DNA from 4 places in the Terribacillus sp. 7520-G genome. Region 4 is predicted to be linked to each of the others. Evidence: riboswitches for the same ligand, from Rfam matches in the RefSeq annotation. Region 4 holds a riboswitch; each other region holds the start of a gene.

Region 1 (4,292 bases), on a different contig from region 4:
CGGCAAGTCTTACAAATATCTGGGTCCCTGATGGATATAAGGATGTGCCGAGTGACCGCCTGACGCCAAGGGAACGTCTGAAACGCTCACTCGATCAAATATTTGCTGTCGAAATCGATGAAAAATATAATATCGATGCTGTGGAAAGCAAATTATTCGGCATTGGCTCCGAGTCCTATGTCGTCGGATCCCATGAATTTTATATGGGTTATGCGCTGACTCGAGGCAAGCATCTGCTGATGGACACCGGGCATTATCATCCGACAGAAATGGTTTCCAACAAGATCAGTGGCATGCTGCCATTTACCGATAAAATTGCCTTGCATGTTTCCCGGCCGGTCCGCTGGGACAGTGACCATGTGGTGACGTTCGATGATGAGCTGAAGGAAATTGCACTTGAGCTAGTCCGGAACCGAGTACTTGATAATATCCGCATCGGGCTTGATTTCTTTGATGCCAGCATCAATCGCGTTGCTGCTTGGGTGATCGGGACACGCAATATGCAAAAGGCACTGCTGTATGCACTTCTCACGCCTCATGAAGAGCTGAAGGACTATCAGGAGAAAGGGCAATTCACGGAAAGGCTTATGCTGATGGAAGAACTGAAAAGCTACCCATTCGGCGCAATTTGGGATTACTTCTGTCAGGAAATGCAAGTACCCCGCGGAACTGCCTGGTGGCAGCATGTCAAAGAGTATGAAAGAAATGAAATGGCACGCCGGTAACACGCCAGATTATGCTACACTATAATCAAAACGTGGTAAAGGCAGGAAAAGGTATGTTAGTTGCAGAAAGACAAAGGAAGATCGTCGAGCTGGTCAACGAACGGGCAAGCGTCCGGGTCACCGAGCTTAGCTCCCTCTTCCATGTGACCGAGGAGACGATACGGCGCGACCTCGAGAAGCTGGAAAAGGAGCAGCTGCTCCATCGCAGTCATGGCGGAGCTGTGCGGATCGAAGAAGGGGCAACGGAGATTGCGCATGAAGCACGCGAAGTAATGCATATGCAGGAAAAGCAAGCGATTGCCAAAGCGGCAGTCTCCGATATCCACACCGGGGAACGAATCATTCTCGATGCCAGCACGACAGCATGGTATATGGCAAAAGAATTGCCGAATATGCCGCTGACGATCATAACCAACAGTATCAAAGTGGCACTTGCCTGCAGTACAAAGGATCAGATCCGTGTCATTTCGCTCGGCGGACAGCTGCTGTCAAAATCATTATCCTATGTCGGACCGCTGACGGAGAGATCATTGACGACCTATTATGTAGATAAAACTTTCCTTTCGTGCAAGAGTGTCCATCTCGAGCATGGTTTGAGTGACTCGAATGAACAGCAGGCGATCGTGAAGAAGCAAATGATCGAGATAGCGGAACAAACAATCCTCCTGGCCGATTCCAGTAAATTCGGCAAGCGTGCTTTCGCCACAATCACCGGTCTGGATAGGATTTCGAAGGTCTACACAGATACAGGGATAGATTCCATCACAAGCAACCATTTTGAAAAACAGAACATCGAGTTCCAAGCCGTGAACTAATCACCGACCCCGCAGGATTAAGCTTGCGGGGTCGCTAAGCATGGTATGAGGAATAAAATAGCATTTATCCCTCTGAACTCGTTGATTTTTGTAAGCGCTTGAATTGCTGAAATCCTAACCGGATCTGAAAGCGGTTATTGCATCAGCGACCCTCGGAGGATAAGAAGCCTCCGCTTATGGATTCTCTGCTTTCGACGTCCATCTTGAAAGGTTGTCCTTAATGGACAGCCTTTTTGGTTTGCAAACAAATCCCTATCTTATCCACTGCCTATCGATATCCCTTCGAAAGTATAATATAACCATGGGATTTTTGTTGATAAAGCAATACGAATCCTGTATTCTCTTATTTATTGTGACAAAAAAATCGATTTTTTCTTCTTATTAAGAGAGATGGAGGGACTGGCCCGATGAAATCTCGGCAGCGGAACTTTATGATGAAGTTGCTGTGCCAACTCCAGCAAGCCGAGGCTTGATAGATAAGAAAAGTGCCAGGATGCCTCTTCTTGCTTGTCAAGATGGGGCCTTTTTTGAGAGGAAAAACGGACAAGACTTGTCGCTTTTATTTTTGGAGGTGGAATGATGAAGAAAGGAAATCCATGGGCGCTGATCCCATTTGTTGTTTTTTTGATTTTATTCATTGGTTCAGGGGTCATTACAGGTGACTTTTATGCGTTTCCTGTCTTAGTGGCGATTGTCATTGCAGGTGCTGTCGCTCTTGCTATGAATCGGAAAGAATCATTTTCGCGGAAGGTTGACATCTTTTGTCAAGGAGCAGGGAACTCCAATGTCATGCTGATGGTCATTATCTTTCTTTTGGCTGGTGCCTTTTCAGGGGTGGCAGAGGGCATGGGTGCAGTAGACTCCACTGTAAACTTTGCGTTAGCATTTGTACCGCAAAACCTGCTTGTCGTGGGCTTATTCATCATAGCCTGCTTTATCTCCCTGGCAATGGGTACCTCGGTGGGTACGATTGTTGCGCTGGCTCCAATCGGAGTGGGGATAAGCGAACATACCGATCTTTCGATGGCGCTGGTAATGGCTGCGATCATTGGCGGTTCCATGTTTGGTGATAATTTATCCTTTATCTCGGATACAACCATTACTGCCGTACGATCACAAGGTGTTCAAATGAAGGATAAATTCAAGGTGAACTTTTGGATTGTCCTGCCGGCAGCTATTGTAACGAGCATCATCTTAGGCATTATGACAATGGGTGAGACGGCTCAAGTGGATCATGGAAGCTATAGCTGGGTAAAAATACTTCCTTACATTCTGGTTATTGTCTTTGCATTATCTGGAATGAATGTTTTCCTTGTTCTGGCGTCTGGTGTTGTTTTAGCTGGAGCAGTTGGCTTGGTTGATGGCAGCTATCATGTAATGGATCTTGTGCAGACGATGGGCGGAGGAATGGCAGATATGTATGAGATTGCTTTCCTTGCAATACTGATAGCAGGAATGGTAGAGGTCATTAAATATAACGGCGGAATCGATTACCTGCTTCACCTTTCAACACGGAGGATTAAATCGAAAAAAGGTGCTGAATTCAGCATTGCCGGTCTGGTTGGAGTTACTGATTTATCTACGGCCAATAATACAATTTCTATATTGATCGTAGGTCCGCTCGCTAAAAACATTGCGGATCAATACGGGATAGATCGGCGAAAGACCGCAAGTATATTGGATATTTTCTCCTGTGCGATTCAAGGCCTTTTGCCATATGGCGGCCAATTACTGGCGGTTGCCGGTGTGGCTGGTATATCACCAGTCAGCATTTTGCAATACTCCTTCTATCCTATCCTCATCGGTGTCTGCGGAATCATCGCTATCCTTATCGGATACCCGAAGAAGAACAGCTGAAAAAGTGGACCGCACAGCAGCAAGGCTGTGCGGTTTTTTATGCAAGGAATTTCGGATTGAAAAGAAGGCTGGAATGGTGACGGGAATGGATGGAATGAGTGGATCTGGGTGCAATCAGTTGTCATCCGATCGGATTTCTGGTTTGCAGGTACGGCATTTATCGGACAGCCGAAAACGCCTTTTATTAACCATAATTTTATTATGTAAACCATCTTTGTCGATTTTTTCTCAAAATTATGTCTTTCATATAGCCAGCAGAAGAAACTCTGTGATACTATTTTACTTATGTAAAGAAAAAGCGTAATGGAGAGAGACAGATGAAGGTAGCAAAATTTGGTGGTAGTTCAGTAGCAAGTGCGGAGCAGCTCCGCAAAGTAGCACAAATCGTGAAAGCCGATCAAGAGCGGAAGTTCATCGTCGTTTCTGCACCGGGTAAACGGGATAAAGCAGATACGAAGGTGACGGACTTGCTGATTGCAATAGGCGAGGCGCACAACAAAGGGGAAGACGTCAGTACACAGGTGGAAAAAGTACTATCGCGTTTCCGATCCATCGTCGAGGAATTGGAGCTTGATGATAACCTTATCGGACAGATAGCCGATCATCTGGATGGAATCCTGTCCGATGCAATCCCTGCCGTGAACAAGATGGATGCATTGAAGGCGGCGGGGGAAGATTCCCTTGCAAAAGTATTCAGTGCATATCTTCAGAAATTAGGTGTCGAAGCTGCCTATGTGAACCCTCAAGAAGCAGGTTTGCTTGTGAGGGAGGAATTGGGAGGAGCACGGATACTTGATGAGAGCTTCGAGCTTTTATATAAACTTCGTGATCGGGAAGGGGTGCTTGTCATCCCTGGTTTCTTTGGCTATACGAAGGAGGGGAAACTTGCCACTTT
Region 2 (4,292 bases), on a different contig from region 4:
GGTCCCATTACCGCATGGAATTCCCCGCTCTTTATCGTAAGGTTCACACCTTTAAGAATTTCCTTATCTTCAATCGAAACATGTAGGTCTTTGATCTCTAGAACTGAACCTGCCATTTATTAACCCTCCGATAGCTGCTATTTTATAAATTTCGATAACGTTATTTAAACACATTATCAATTTATTCTCATTATAATCTTAAAGCATTATTCGACCATTATCAACTTTTTTACTAGATAAAAACACAGTTTTAACATGGCCTTCCCCTATTGTATCACACTTCGATTTCCAGCCAAAAACAATGCCTTTGCTGAGAATACCAGCAAAGGCATGAGAATGCTATTTCTTATTCATCTACAGGGAGGATGGAGCCATCGTATTTCTCTTCGATGAATTGTTTGATTTCATCGGAGTGAAGTACATCCATCAATTTTTGCAAAGCCTCATTGTCTTTGTCTTCCGCACGTGCGGCAATGATGTTCGCATACGGGGAATCCGTTCCTTCCAGGATCAAGGCGTCCTCGGAAGGTTTCAGTCCTGCCTGCAATGCGTAGTTTGTATTGATGACAACCAATGCATCTTCTTCGGATTCATACGTATCCGGCAGGAATGCAGGATCTACTTCCATGCTGAACTTCAAGTTTTTCGGGTTTTCTGCGATATCATCAAACGTTGCATCGACAGGATCGACACCATCTTTGATTTTGATGAGGCCTTCCTTCTGGAAGATGGAAAGGACACGTCCCTGCTCTGCTACGTTACGGCCCATGAGCACTTCTGTACCATCTTTGATATCGTCGACATTCTTGATGTTTTTGGAGTAGACACCCATTGGTTCCAAGTGAACGCCGCCAAGGCTGATCAAATCATATCCAGTATCCTTATTGGAAGTCTCCAAGTAAGGGATGTGCTGGAAGTAGTTGGCATCCAGGTCGCCACTTGCCAAATCATCGTTCGGAAGGACATAATCCTGATACTCTTCAATCTCGAGATTGATTCCCTCTTTTTCCAAGAGTGGTTTTGCTTCTTCAAGAATTTCTGCGTGCGGTGTGCTGGAAGCACCCACTTTTATTGTCGTTTCTTCATCGCCCGAACCGCTGCCGGAAGATCCGCAAGCTGCCAGGAACACCATGAATACAGCTGATAAAATGACTAATAATGCCTTTTTCAAATGAATCCCTCTCCTTTATCGTTTATCTAGTTTATTTGATATCAAATCTCCAATGAATTGGAAGACGAAAACCACGATGACAATCAATAGCGTACAGATGAATACGACATCGAATTGGCGGCGCTGGAAGCCGTAGAAGTAAGCGAAGTCGCCTAATCCGCCTGCACCGATGACGCCCGCCACTGCTGTGGATCCGATAAGGGCGATTGCCGTTACGGTAATACCCGAGACAAGTGCCGGCATGGACTCTTTCAGCAGAACTTTGAACATGATCGTACTATTCTTTGCCCCCATTGCCTTGGCAGCCTCGACTACTCCATTGTCCACTTCTTTCAATGCGATCTCGACTAACCTTGCATAGAATGGTGCAGATCCGATGATCAGCGCCGGCAATGCTGCCTCCGGACCGCGGATCGTACCGACGATGAAATCGGTGAATGGGAACAGCAGCAAGATTAGGATGATGAACGGGATCGCACGGAATATATTGACGACCGCTGCCACAATCCAATAAACGACTTTATTCTCCCACAGTTTTCCCTTACTGGTCAGATAAAGCAAAAGACCAAGGATGATTCCGATGATGAAAGTACCGATCAAGGAAAGAATCGTCATATAGAATGTCTCATAGATGGCGGTATTCAAATCTGCTATATCTACATTCGGAAACCATTTCTCAAACAAGTTCCTGCACCTCCACTTTCACATTCGCCCCGCGGATGAAGTCAAGTGCCTTCTCCACTTCCGCTTCACTGCCCACAAGCTGCAGGAACAGGCTGCCGACTGCGCCGGTTTGTGTCTGCAGTACATTCCCCTGCAGGATATTGATGTCCACATCAAATTGCTTCGCGGTCTGGCTGACAACTGTCTGATTGACATTGTCCCCTGAGAAGGAAAGCTTCACGATCGTGCCTGAACCTTCTTTCATCGCAGCCGCCGATAAGGATTCATATTGCTCGCTTCCATCCAATTGCTGGACGAAACGCTTCGTGATCGCTTGCTGCGGATTTTGGAACACTTCCGCTGCATCACCCTTCTCCACGATCCTGCCGGTATCCATTACGGCAACACGATGGCAGATTTTACGGATGACATTCATTTCATGCGTGATCATGACGATCGTCAAACCGAGACGTTTGTTGATGTCCACCAGCAGATCGAGGATGCTGTCTGTCGTTTCCGGATCCAATGCAGATGTCGCTTCATCACACAGCAGTACTTTCGGATCGTTCGCCAGTGCTCTCGCAATGCCGACACGCTGCTTCTGACCGCCGCTTAATTGGGATGGGTAAGCATTTTCGCGTCCTTTCAGACCGACAAGCTCAATCAATCGATCAACCTTCGCTTTTCTTTCTTTTTTCGGTACGCCCGCTATTTCCAGTGGAAAAGCGATGTTTTGGTGCACCGTACGGGACCATAGCAGATTGAAGTGCTGGAAGATCATCCCGATTTCCTGTCTGGCAAGCCGGAGTTCGTTTTTCCGCTGTTTTACAATATCCTTGCCATTGATGATTATTTCACCGGCTGTCGGTTCTTCCAGACGGTTCAGCAAGCGCACGAAGGTACTTTTACCAGCACCGCTGTACCCGATCACACCAAAGATTTCACCCGACTCGATCGTCAAGTCAAGCTGATCAACCGCTGTAATATTCTGTTTTTTCGTACGATATATTTTGGAGAGGTTCTTGATGGTAATCAATATCCGCTCCTCCTTCCCCATGTTGCTCTGCAAACATAAAAAACATAAAAAAGCGTCTTTTTGTCATGAGAACAAAAAGACGCTTTTGGTTGCGAAAATTGTTCTCTCATCTGTACAGGTTTCCCTGCAGGAATTGGCACCATACAGGAAAACCTGTGGTTGCCGGGCTTCATCGGGCCAGTCCCTCCGCCACTCTTGATAAGAGTTTTATATATGATTGCTAAAAAGGAGTTTAGCACTAGTACAAAGTTCTGTCAACATATATTACAAACTGCCACGGGCTCCAAGGAACAAAAGCGCTTCCATAAGAAGGATATGCTGATAATCCCCTTCCACTACCTGCCTGTCGCATAAACTGCGAAGCTGCACTTGGCCCGCAAGAAGCTGATGAAGTGTGCGCTCATCCGTACGGATATACAGAAATCCATAAGGCTTCGTGGCCGGCGTCGTCAGACTGCTCCTATCAATATGCAAATCGAAATGATCATCTTCCCATTCTATAAAGACCTTCAGCCGTTTGTCATTGCATAAAGGCAGCAGATCCTCCCTTGCCTCGATTTGCCGTTTGAGCTTTTCCAGTTCTTCCATGATCATCCTTCATCCCCCCTGCTTTGTATTTGGCTCCGTGCCCTCCGAATTCCTGCAAGAAAAAACAGCTTTCCAATTGGAAAGCTGTTTTATTCACCCAGCGTTTTTGCCAGCATATGCTGGACAGAATGAAACGCATATATTTTCTCCTGAACTTCCCCTTGTTCAAAGACAATCAGACAAGGTACGCTCTCAATCCGATATTCCTGCATGAAAACCGGAAATAGGGAGGCGTTCAGTTTATGATAATATTCCTGGCCCGTCAAAGTCTCCACTGTCAGGAGCATTTTCTCGGCAAGCTGGCATGTGCCGCAGAACGGTGTATGCACAAATATCCTTGCCTGTTCCTGCCGAATGACTTCCCGGACCTCTTTTTCGATGACGTTGATAATTCATCCCTTCTTTCATCAGGCGAGGAAGAATGGATGCACCATGATACTTCGGCTAAGCAGGGCCGTGGCCAATTCAGGTGCCGGGGTCGCCGCTACCTCTCGATAGGTTCTGTCTACGTAAATATGCTGGGCATGCGGAAGCTCTCTGGCAAGCTGTTTCCTCAGCTTATGTCCGGCGCTGTCCTCATCCACCATGATATATACTTGCTTGTGATCCAAGTCATAGTCATACAAAAGCTGTTCCAGCCGCTCGATGCCCAATGTTCCATTGGTGCAGATGATCGTCACTTCCTCATCGATGATCTTCTTTATCTGCTCTTTATCCGAGCGTCCTTCCACAATAATGACCTTTTCTTCATCACCCATACTGGCATCACCTATTCTGATCGATATTTGATTGCTTCCTTGCCCGTGCTCCGAATAAAGGCAGCTTAGCAATGAC
Region 3 (4,292 bases), on a different contig from region 4:
ATCCTGACAATCTGTATCACTTCTTCATTCAGCAAGATCTCCGGCAATTCTTCCAAGTAATAGAAAAATTGATGACAGAACTCCCGATCGATCAGATCCTTGGCGAATAATTCCTCTTGGATGATACCTTTATAAAATAGATCACTTTCCTGAAGCGTGACACCCAATTCTTCCTGTATCTCACGTAAGCCGCCTATTACGGGCGTTTCGCCGCTTCCCAGATGACCAGCTGCAGTAATGTCGTATTTCCCGGGAAATTCGCTTTTATTAGCAGAACGCTGCTGTAGATAAATGTATGGTTCTGTACCATCATGCTCCACGAACCAGCAGTGGAAAGTCTCATGCCAGTCCCCATCGCGATGGACTGCCTGTCTTTCTTTCACTCCTATTTCCCGGTGCTGCCCATCGAAAATCGTCAATAGCTCCATAGTTTCCCCCATACTCACTCTTTTTTTCTAATGTACGCGATAAAAATAAGATTGTCCACCGCTCATTCCCAATTAAATGGAATCTTCCCGCATTTCCTCCACCAATGGGATGACTTCTTTGGCGAAACGCTCCATCTCTCGTTTTTGCGGGGAAAACTGAAGCAGCAATAGGCTGACACCTGCGTGCTCATAAGCCAGTATCCGCTGTGCAATCTGCATCGGTGTCCCGACAAAGTTTGGCCGCAGTCCTCTGGCAGAAACAGCATCGTCACTTATCCTGCTTTTCTGCGCCAGCTCCTCCTCCGTTACATATGCTTCATAGTCGGAACTGGTAATCCTTTCCCATTCCTGGATGGCTTCTTCCTCTGAGTCACGGCATATGACATAAGCTGTCATGCCAAACTCCGTGAACGCGGACTTGCCAGATGCTTCCCGGCGAATCTGCATATCGGCAATCATACTGGCCACTTCCTGCACTGTGCCGCCCTTCATGACATACGCATCACATGTCTCGGCAATTGTCTGGCGTAAGTAGTCGCTTTCCCCGCCTGCATATAAAGGGGAAATCTCTTTTTTCTTTCCGGCAGGCAAATGATCGACATGCTCCACTTGATAGTACAGTCCATCGTATGTGTAGCTGCCGGCAGTCCAGACTCCCCGCAGTACTTCGAAGAATTCTTCTGTCTGGAGATAGAATTCCTCCGTTCCTTCTATATCGCCAGCTTGACGCTTTCTTTCCTCTTCACGCAGAAATGAAACGACTGCCAGGGAAAAGCGGCTATTGCTGATTCCGTCGATCTTCACCGCCTGCTTGGCAGCTTCTGCCGGCTGATCGATACTGGGCCGGACCGCTGCCATGATATGCAATTTATCGGTTGCTTCTGCTATCGCTCCAGCCGTTTCCCAAAAGTCCAGCTTCTGATCGGCATTTTTCCCTTGGTATAGGTAAGTATCTGGAAGGAATACGGCATCGAACCCCAAGGTTTCCGCCATATGCGCTATTTCTTGGACACACGTCAAACGCAGCGGCCCCCCATCCTCCACATGACGCAGCCAGCTGTTTGAAACTGGCTGCCAGTATGCATATTTCATTGTTATTACTCCTTTTGCACATAGGAAATCCTACCGAACGACACATCAAATCTACTAAAAAAGCTTCTTCGATGAGAAGAAGCCATTGTTTGCAGCCGTCGTCATCTTATCACGCAGCTTTTGCTGCAGGTCGTAGCACCTTCCTGCAGGACTGCCCTCCTGCAGTGGGTTGCCGGGCTTCATCGGGCCTTTCCCTCCGCCACTCGTTATAAGATTTCTTATGAATTATCACTCTTACTATACCAGAATAGCGGTGTCCGATTCAAACAGAATAACTGCGGCGCCGATGGGCCTCCATCAACAGGCGGAACCCATTTTGTCTTGCTTTCTCTTCATAAACGGGGCTGGTCAGCATGAACTCGACCTCCGCTCCGTAATAGTTCTCCAGCTCATCCAATTGCTGAAGTACTTCATCAGGTGTCCCGATCACCATGGTCGGGCGGTTGTCTTCCAGGCGCTCCTTTTCATAAGGAGACAGCTTATAGGCTGACGCTGTATCCGGGCGGAGCATCCCTTTCACTGGTCTTCCCTGCTCCTGCAAAAGCGAGGCAACCTCATGACTTTTGGCCAAGGCTTCTGCAGCTTCCGTCGTTTCTGCACAGAAAAGGAAGAGACTGACCATCATTTGCGGCTCCTGTTCATTCTTCCGGAAGGATTTTCGATATACATCCAGCACCGCTGCATCCTTTTCCCCACGGATGAATTGCGCATAGGCGAATCCGATTCCATGATACGCAGCAAGCCCTGCACTTCCGGCACTGCCGCCGAGCAGCCATACAGATGGGGCGGTGCCGATTTCAGGCATCGCCCGCAAGTCGCCGAACCGATGCTTGTCTTCTTTTCTTATATCCAGGTAATGAAGCAGGTCCCGTATCTGCTGATCATACCAATCCTCCGGCACAGATTTATGCTCCTGCAATGCTCTTTTCGCAGCCGGCATACCACCAGGCGCCCTTCCGATGCCAAGATCGATTCTTCCTGGATGGAGCGCTTCAAGCAATCTTGCATTTTCTGCCACTTTATACGCACTATAATGAGGCAGCATGACACCGCCTGAACCGATACGGATGCGGCTCGTCCGTGCAGCCAGATGACCCATCATAAGCTCTGGACTGCTATGCGCCAGGCTGCCGCTGTGATGCTCGGAAACCCAGAATCGTGTATAGCCAAGCTGATCCGCCAGCTCAGCCAGCCGCACCGTTTCCTCCAGTGCTTCTGCCGCACTGCCATCTTCTTTGATCCGGGATTGATCCAATATACTAAGCTTCATTTTCTTCACTCCTTCTTTGTATCATATCCTGTGCGAAAGACTTTTAAAAACAATCCGTTTTTCTGTATGCTAGAAAAGACTCCAATATAAAGGATGGTGCTTATATGATCGGATTTATCGGACTAGGAATAATGGGAGAAAACATGGCTGCCAATCTGCTGGAAAAGGGAGAGCGATTAGTCGTTTTCAACCGTACAAAAGAGAAAGCACACGCGTTGATGGACAAAGGTGCTGTCTGGGCTGACTCGCCTCGTGAAGTCGGGGAGCAAGCTGATATCGTATTTACGATGCTGACAGATCCAGGAGCAGTCCAAGCTGTCATCTTTGGTGAAGACGGACTTTTCAGCGGCATGAAAAAGAATGGCTTATGGGTCGATGCGAGCACTGTCAAGCCCGCTTTCACGAAGGAGATGGCAAAAGCAGCTCGAGCTCATGATATCCGCTTTGTCGATGCACCCGTTTCCGGATCCAAGGCACCGGCTCAGCAAGGAAAGCTGCACTTCCTTGTCGGCGGTGATGAAAAGGATGTAAAAGAAATCACCCCACTGCTTGAGAAAATGGGACAAAGCATCCAATACATGGGTGGAAATGGCAATGGTTCAGCTACCAAATTGGCAGTCAATATGCTGCTCGTCCAATCCTTGACCGGTTTATCTGAAGCTGTCAGCTTCGGTGAAGCAGTCGGTCTGGATCGGGAGCATTTGATGGATGTCCTGCTTGCCTTGCCAGTGACGAGTGATATCCAAGCCGGTAAGCGGGATACGATTCTCAATCAAGATTTCGACCCCCAATTCCCTTTGGAACATGCATACAAGGACTTACAGCAGATTTCAGAAACAGCCTATGAAGCAGGTGCTCCCCTCCCGATGACCAACAGCGTCAAGGAACTGTACGCATTGGCGAAAAAGAACGGCTATGGCAAGCAAGATGTCGCCGCCGTTTATGCACTTTTGGCAAGGGATTGACCCAAAAATGACACGGAATCCGAATTTTTTCGGATTCTTTTTTTATTCTCATTTATTTTTTTTAATTAACATTGGCATATTAACAAGGTGCAGGATACGAAGCGGGAGGTTACTTAATCTGTGTGAACCATTTTTTCGCTTATTTCCATTACATTATAATCATTTTAATCTGAATGATTTATTAAATTTTTTAAATCAGATAAAATGTAATTTTGCTTATACTGAATACTTTCATATCAATATTTTTGTGCTAATATAATTATTGTTTTCTTAATTTAATAACTTTCTAAAGGGGTCTTCATCATGGCTGATTCATCAAGCAAATCAAAACGGGAAGTCAAATGGATTCCACTTCTGATCACCATATTGATCGGCGTAATCCTTTGGTTCATCCCTTCACCAGATGGTGTAAAAGCCGAAGCATGGCATCTGTTCGCCATCTTCGTCGCGACGATCATCGGTTTGATCATTAAACCAATGCCGATGGGAAGCGTCGCCATCCTATCTTTGACAGCGATTGTGCTGACAAAAACACTT
Region 4 (4,292 bases):
ACCACGAGCATGACAGGTATGACAGACAGCAGCCTGCGGATTGTATAGTTAAGCACAAGCGTCACTCCTTTATTTGGAAATGGAAGAAAATCGCCAGCGGTAACGCAGGCGATTTTCTCGGGGCATTACTGGGATTTCCATGTATTCCAAAAGCGCGGACCATACCAATCTTCATAATCCTGCAGCTTGGAAGTACGTGCATCCAAAGTGGAAAGGTTGCTTACTTTTTCGAATGGAAGCTCATCATAGATTGTCTTGTTCAATTCAGCAAGGATTTCTTTTTGGGCTGCTTCATCTTCTGCCTCGCCCCATTGTGCGACAAGCTCCTGCCAGCGTTCGCTGTTATACCAGCCGCTGCTGTTGGAATCCTGGCTCACCATTCCGGCTTGGTTTGGCGAGAAGAACGGAGACCAGCCAACCACTACCATATCCCAGTTAGCACCATCGCTCCATTTTTCCAAGTAAGTTGCCCATTCATAGGACTCGAGCTCGACATTGAAACCGACCGCTTCCAGCTGCTGCTCGGCAATCTCCGCGATTTTCTTATACTCTGCATGGTCATTGGAGAAGATGATTTTCACTGGCTGCCCATCATAAGAGCTGTCCTCCAGCAGCTTTTTCGCCTCATCCGGATCATAGGCCTCGAAGTCATCGATGTTTTGATCTGAGTAAAGAGCTGTTTGATCCGGAGTGAACAAGGCACCATCCAGATTGTAGAATTCACTGTTGCTATAAGTTGCCTTGGCGATGGCTTCTTTATCAAGCGCGGCATGAAGTGCTTCGCGGACTTTGATATCATCAAATGGCGCTTCGGATTTATCCGGTGTGATGACGGAATAGCCATTGCTTGAGATGGCAGGTTCGACGTTCGGTGTCGTATCGACTACATCATACAAATCAAGCGGAATGGACTGTACATAATCATATAAATCTGTCTTCAATCCATTGAGCATGACTTGAGGGTCTTTGACGATCTTGAAATGAATCGTATCCAGATAAGCTGTCTTCTTACCTGTCAAACCGCCCCAGTCTTCCTCTTTACGAGATTGATAATCTTTGAATTTGGAAAGGACGATTTCATTTCCGCGCTTCCAGGAATCGAATTTGAAGGGACCTGTACCGATCAGCTGTTCATTTGTCAGCGGCTGTTCACCAGCGGCTTCTGCTATGTCGGCAGGAATGATGACAGCAGATGCTTTCGGAGCAGCCAGATCGGTGAGCAAAGCGGCATACGGGTCTTTCAGCGTGATGACCAATGTCAAGTCATCTGTTGCTTCGACAGCATCCACATGTGTTGCTGTGATCTTACCGACGGAAGAGACCTTGAGCCAGCGTTCGATCGATGCTTTGGCATCCTCAGCAGTCACGTCCTGGCCGTTGTGGAATTTCAGTCCATCACGCAGGGTGATCGTGTATGTTTTCTTGTCATCGCTGACGGTATAGTCGTCGGCTAGTAAAGGACGAGCCTGGTAATCCTTATCGAGGGCGAACAGGCCTTCATAGATATGCCAGCCTATTTTTCTCGCAGCGCTTTCACCGGAATACATCCAGTCCAGTGTGTCGGGATCCGCTGTCATGGCAACGTTCAAGTCGCCGCCTTCCACGGGTTCTCCGCCGCTTGCGCCGGAACTGCTGCTGGAATTGCCGGAGCATCCGAACAGTGCGATGGTAGCCGCCAAGCCTAATGATATAAGTGCAAATCTCTTCTTCAAGACATTTCCTCCTTAGCTTCCCAATAACGAGAATACGATTTTCGTGAACGCTTTTTCGGTGATGAGCAATGCGCGCTCATCGATGTCGAATTTCGGATGATGATGCGGATAGTGTGTGCCTGTATCCTCGTTGCGGGAGCCAACTTTAAAAAAGCTGCCGGGTTTTTCCTGCAGGTAATAAGCGAAATCTTCCGCTCCCATCCCGGTTTCAAGCTCTATTACCTGTTCTTCGCCGAATTGCTCGGAGAACAGCCTCTGCAAAAGAGCAGTCTCCTCAGGATGATTATAAAGCGCAGGATAGCCGTGCAGGTAATCGATGGAATAGGTTGCGCCGAATCCGCTCGTGATCCCCGAAACGATTGCTTCTATCTGCTGTCTGACCTGCTTGCGGATGTCGGCATTGAATGTCCGGACCGTGCCTTCCAATTTGGCTGTATCCGGAATGACATTGAACGCATTGCCGGACTGGAAGACACCCAGTGTCACAACCGCGGATTCCAGCGGGCTGACTCTGCGGCTGACAATCTTCTGCAAGGCGCTTACGATATCACTGCCGATGACGATTGGATCGACAGCTTCCTGAGGAGCGGCGCCATGCCCCCCTTTTCCTTGGATGGTGATCGAAAATTTATCCACTGCGGCCATTTTGAATCCTTCGCCGACACCGATTTTCCCGACAGGGGCAGCAGAGTTAAGATGTGCGCCGTAGACATAATCGACGCCGTCGAGTGCTCCATCTTCAATCATCGCCTTGGCACCGCCGGGCGGTACTTCCTCAGCAGGCTGGAACAGGAAGACGACTTTGCCTTTCAGGCTGTCCTTATGCTTGATCAATGCTTTGGCAGTCCCGAGCAGTGCAGCCGTATGACCGTCATGCCCGCAAGCATGCATCACACCAGGTATCTGGGAGCGATAGGCTGTTTCTTTCTCGTCCTCTATCGGCAGGGCATCGAAATCAGCCCTGAGGGCAATCGTCGGCCCAGTCTCTTTCCCTGACAGCGCTGCGACAATGCCGTAGCCGCCGATATTTGTCTGGATATCCTCATATCCGAAGCTGTGCAGCTTATCAGCGATGAAACGGGCTGTTTCTGTCTCTTGAAAACTCAATTCAGGATGCTGATGCAGATATCGTCTCCATTCGACGACTTCTGCGAAATCCTGTTCCAATTCCTTATGTACCTCCGCAAGGGTCTGCTTTGTGGTCTCCATCCTATAGCCTCCTGTAATAATCTTGATATCTCCAATGAAATTAATCGGATTTTGTCTTAAAAAAAGGCCCCTTCCACAAGAAGAGGGCCATTTTTCAAGCTTCCGCTCTTCTTATCTTCAGTGTCAAACACCTGGAATTAGCACAGTACTGCGGCTTGCAGCCTGTTGCTTTGGTTTCTTAGGGCCATTCCCTCCACCAATCTGGATAAGAAATATCAGTTGTAAGGAAAAGGATAGACCGAAAAGTACTGGGTGTCAATCCTATTTTTTTACTTTGACTGCCATCAAAAACGGCTTTGCCTAAAAAAATCAACAGAAATAATTGTATTTGATGGAAAATTATCAAAAATATCTTGACTGGATTTTCCTGTATGTTAACATGGCTATAATATAAAAAATGAATAGTGATTTTTCTTATCAAGAGAGACGGAGGGAATTGGCCCTATGATGTCTCAGCAACCAGTCTGTCCAGACACGGTGCTAATTCCAAAAGGTATCCGCCTTAAAGATAAGAAGCTGATTCGGTTATGACTGGACCTTCTTCCTTTTTGGGGAGAAGGTTCTTTTTTTTATATAGAAGGGTGAGAATCGATATGGGAAGTAGCTTAGAGACAACATTTGTACAGATAGGAAACCGAAGTGATGAAGTGACAGGTGCTGTCAATCCGCCGGTTTATCTTTCCACTGCTTATGCACATGGCGGAATCGGGGAATCGACTGGTTATGATTATACCCGGACGAAGAACCCGACTCGGGCTGTTCTGGAGGAAGGATTCGCAAAGCTTGAAAAAGGTGACCGGGCTTTTGCCTGCAGCTCGGGCATGGCAGCGATCCAACTCGTATTATCACTTTTCCGATCCGGAGACTCCCTGCTCGTGCCGGAGGATATTTATGGCGGCACCTATCGACTGTTCGATTTCTATTCGGAATCATACGGAGTGACGCCGATTTACGCTCCATTTCGGACAGTGGGAGAAACAGCAGCGATGATTACGGATGAGACAAAAGCGATCTTCCTGGAGACACCTACAAATCCACTGATGCAGGAAATCGATATGGATGCATATGCGCAACTGGCGAAAGCACACGGTCTGTTGCTGATTGTCGACAATACATTCCTGACGCCTTATCTCCAGCAGCCAATTACACATGGGGCAGATATCGTCATCCATAGTGCGACGAAATATATCGGCGGACATAATGATGTACTGGCTGGACTGGTCGTGAGTAAGGGCGTAGAGCTGTCAGAGCGCCTGTCTGTACTCCATAACGGCATCGGTGCCGTGTTATCCCCGCTCGATTCCTGGCTTCTCATCCGTGGCTTGAAGACGCTGCCGCTCCGAATGCGGCAGCATCAAACCAATGCCAAGC

Evidence for each region. Region 4 has a riboswitch for S-adenosylmethionine ahead of CHH53_RS14370 (M20 family metallopeptidase). Riboswitches for the same ligand answer to the same signal wherever they lie in the genome.
Region 1: another riboswitch for S-adenosylmethionine. It lies ahead of CHH53_RS06675 (Na+/H+ antiporter NhaC family protein); the one in region 4 lies ahead of CHH53_RS14370 (M20 family metallopeptidase).
Region 2: another riboswitch for S-adenosylmethionine. It lies ahead of CHH53_RS09625 (methionine ABC transporter ATP-binding protein); the one in region 4 lies ahead of CHH53_RS14370 (M20 family metallopeptidase).
Region 3: another riboswitch for S-adenosylmethionine. It lies ahead of CHH53_RS01190 (LLM class flavin-dependent oxidoreductase); the one in region 4 lies ahead of CHH53_RS14370 (M20 family metallopeptidase).

What each region holds. Positions count from the first base shown of each region.
Region 1 is NZ_NQFP01000015.1:173,256-177,547, reverse strand. It holds gene rhaA (L-rhamnose isomerase) at 1-725, shown strand, start outside; gene CHH53_RS06680 (DeoR/GlpR family DNA-binding transcription regulator) at 779-1,540, shown strand; SAM riboswitch class I at 1,916-2,023, shown strand; gene CHH53_RS06675 (Na+/H+ antiporter NhaC family protein) at 2,117-3,397, shown strand; gene CHH53_RS06670 (aspartate kinase) at 3,715-4,292, shown strand, end outside.
Region 2 is NZ_NQFP01000024.1:61,024-65,315, reverse strand. It holds gene sufC (Fe-S cluster assembly ATPase SufC) at 1-116, opposite strand, end outside; gene CHH53_RS09635 (MetQ/NlpA family ABC transporter substrate-binding protein) at 347-1,171, opposite strand; gene CHH53_RS09630 (methionine ABC transporter permease) at 1,187-1,855, opposite strand; gene CHH53_RS09625 (methionine ABC transporter ATP-binding protein) at 1,848-2,870, opposite strand; SAM riboswitch class I at 2,974-3,075, opposite strand; gene CHH53_RS09620 (hypothetical protein) at 3,135-3,464, opposite strand; gene CHH53_RS09615 (thioredoxin family protein) at 3,548-3,838, opposite strand; gene CHH53_RS09610 (ribonuclease M5) at 3,866-4,216, opposite strand.
Region 3 is NZ_NQFP01000001.1:253,395-257,686, forward strand. It holds gene CHH53_RS01185 (NUDIX hydrolase) at 1-428, opposite strand, end outside; gene CHH53_RS01190 (LLM class flavin-dependent oxidoreductase) at 501-1,520, opposite strand; SAM riboswitch class I at 1,624-1,735, opposite strand; gene CHH53_RS01195 (LLM class flavin-dependent oxidoreductase) at 1,783-2,790, opposite strand; gene CHH53_RS01200 (NAD(P)-dependent oxidoreductase) at 2,895-3,755, shown strand; gene CHH53_RS01205 (anion permease) at 4,059-4,292, shown strand, end outside.
Region 4 is NZ_NQFP01000042.1:34,790-39,081, reverse strand. It holds gene CHH53_RS14380 (ABC transporter permease) at 1-56, opposite strand, end outside; gene CHH53_RS14375 (ABC transporter substrate-binding protein) at 126-1,712, opposite strand; gene CHH53_RS14370 (M20 family metallopeptidase) at 1,725-2,921, opposite strand; SAM riboswitch class I at 3,030-3,133, opposite strand; SAM riboswitch class I at 3,333-3,436, shown strand; gene CHH53_RS14365 (methionine biosynthesis PLP-dependent protein) at 3,515-4,292, shown strand, end outside.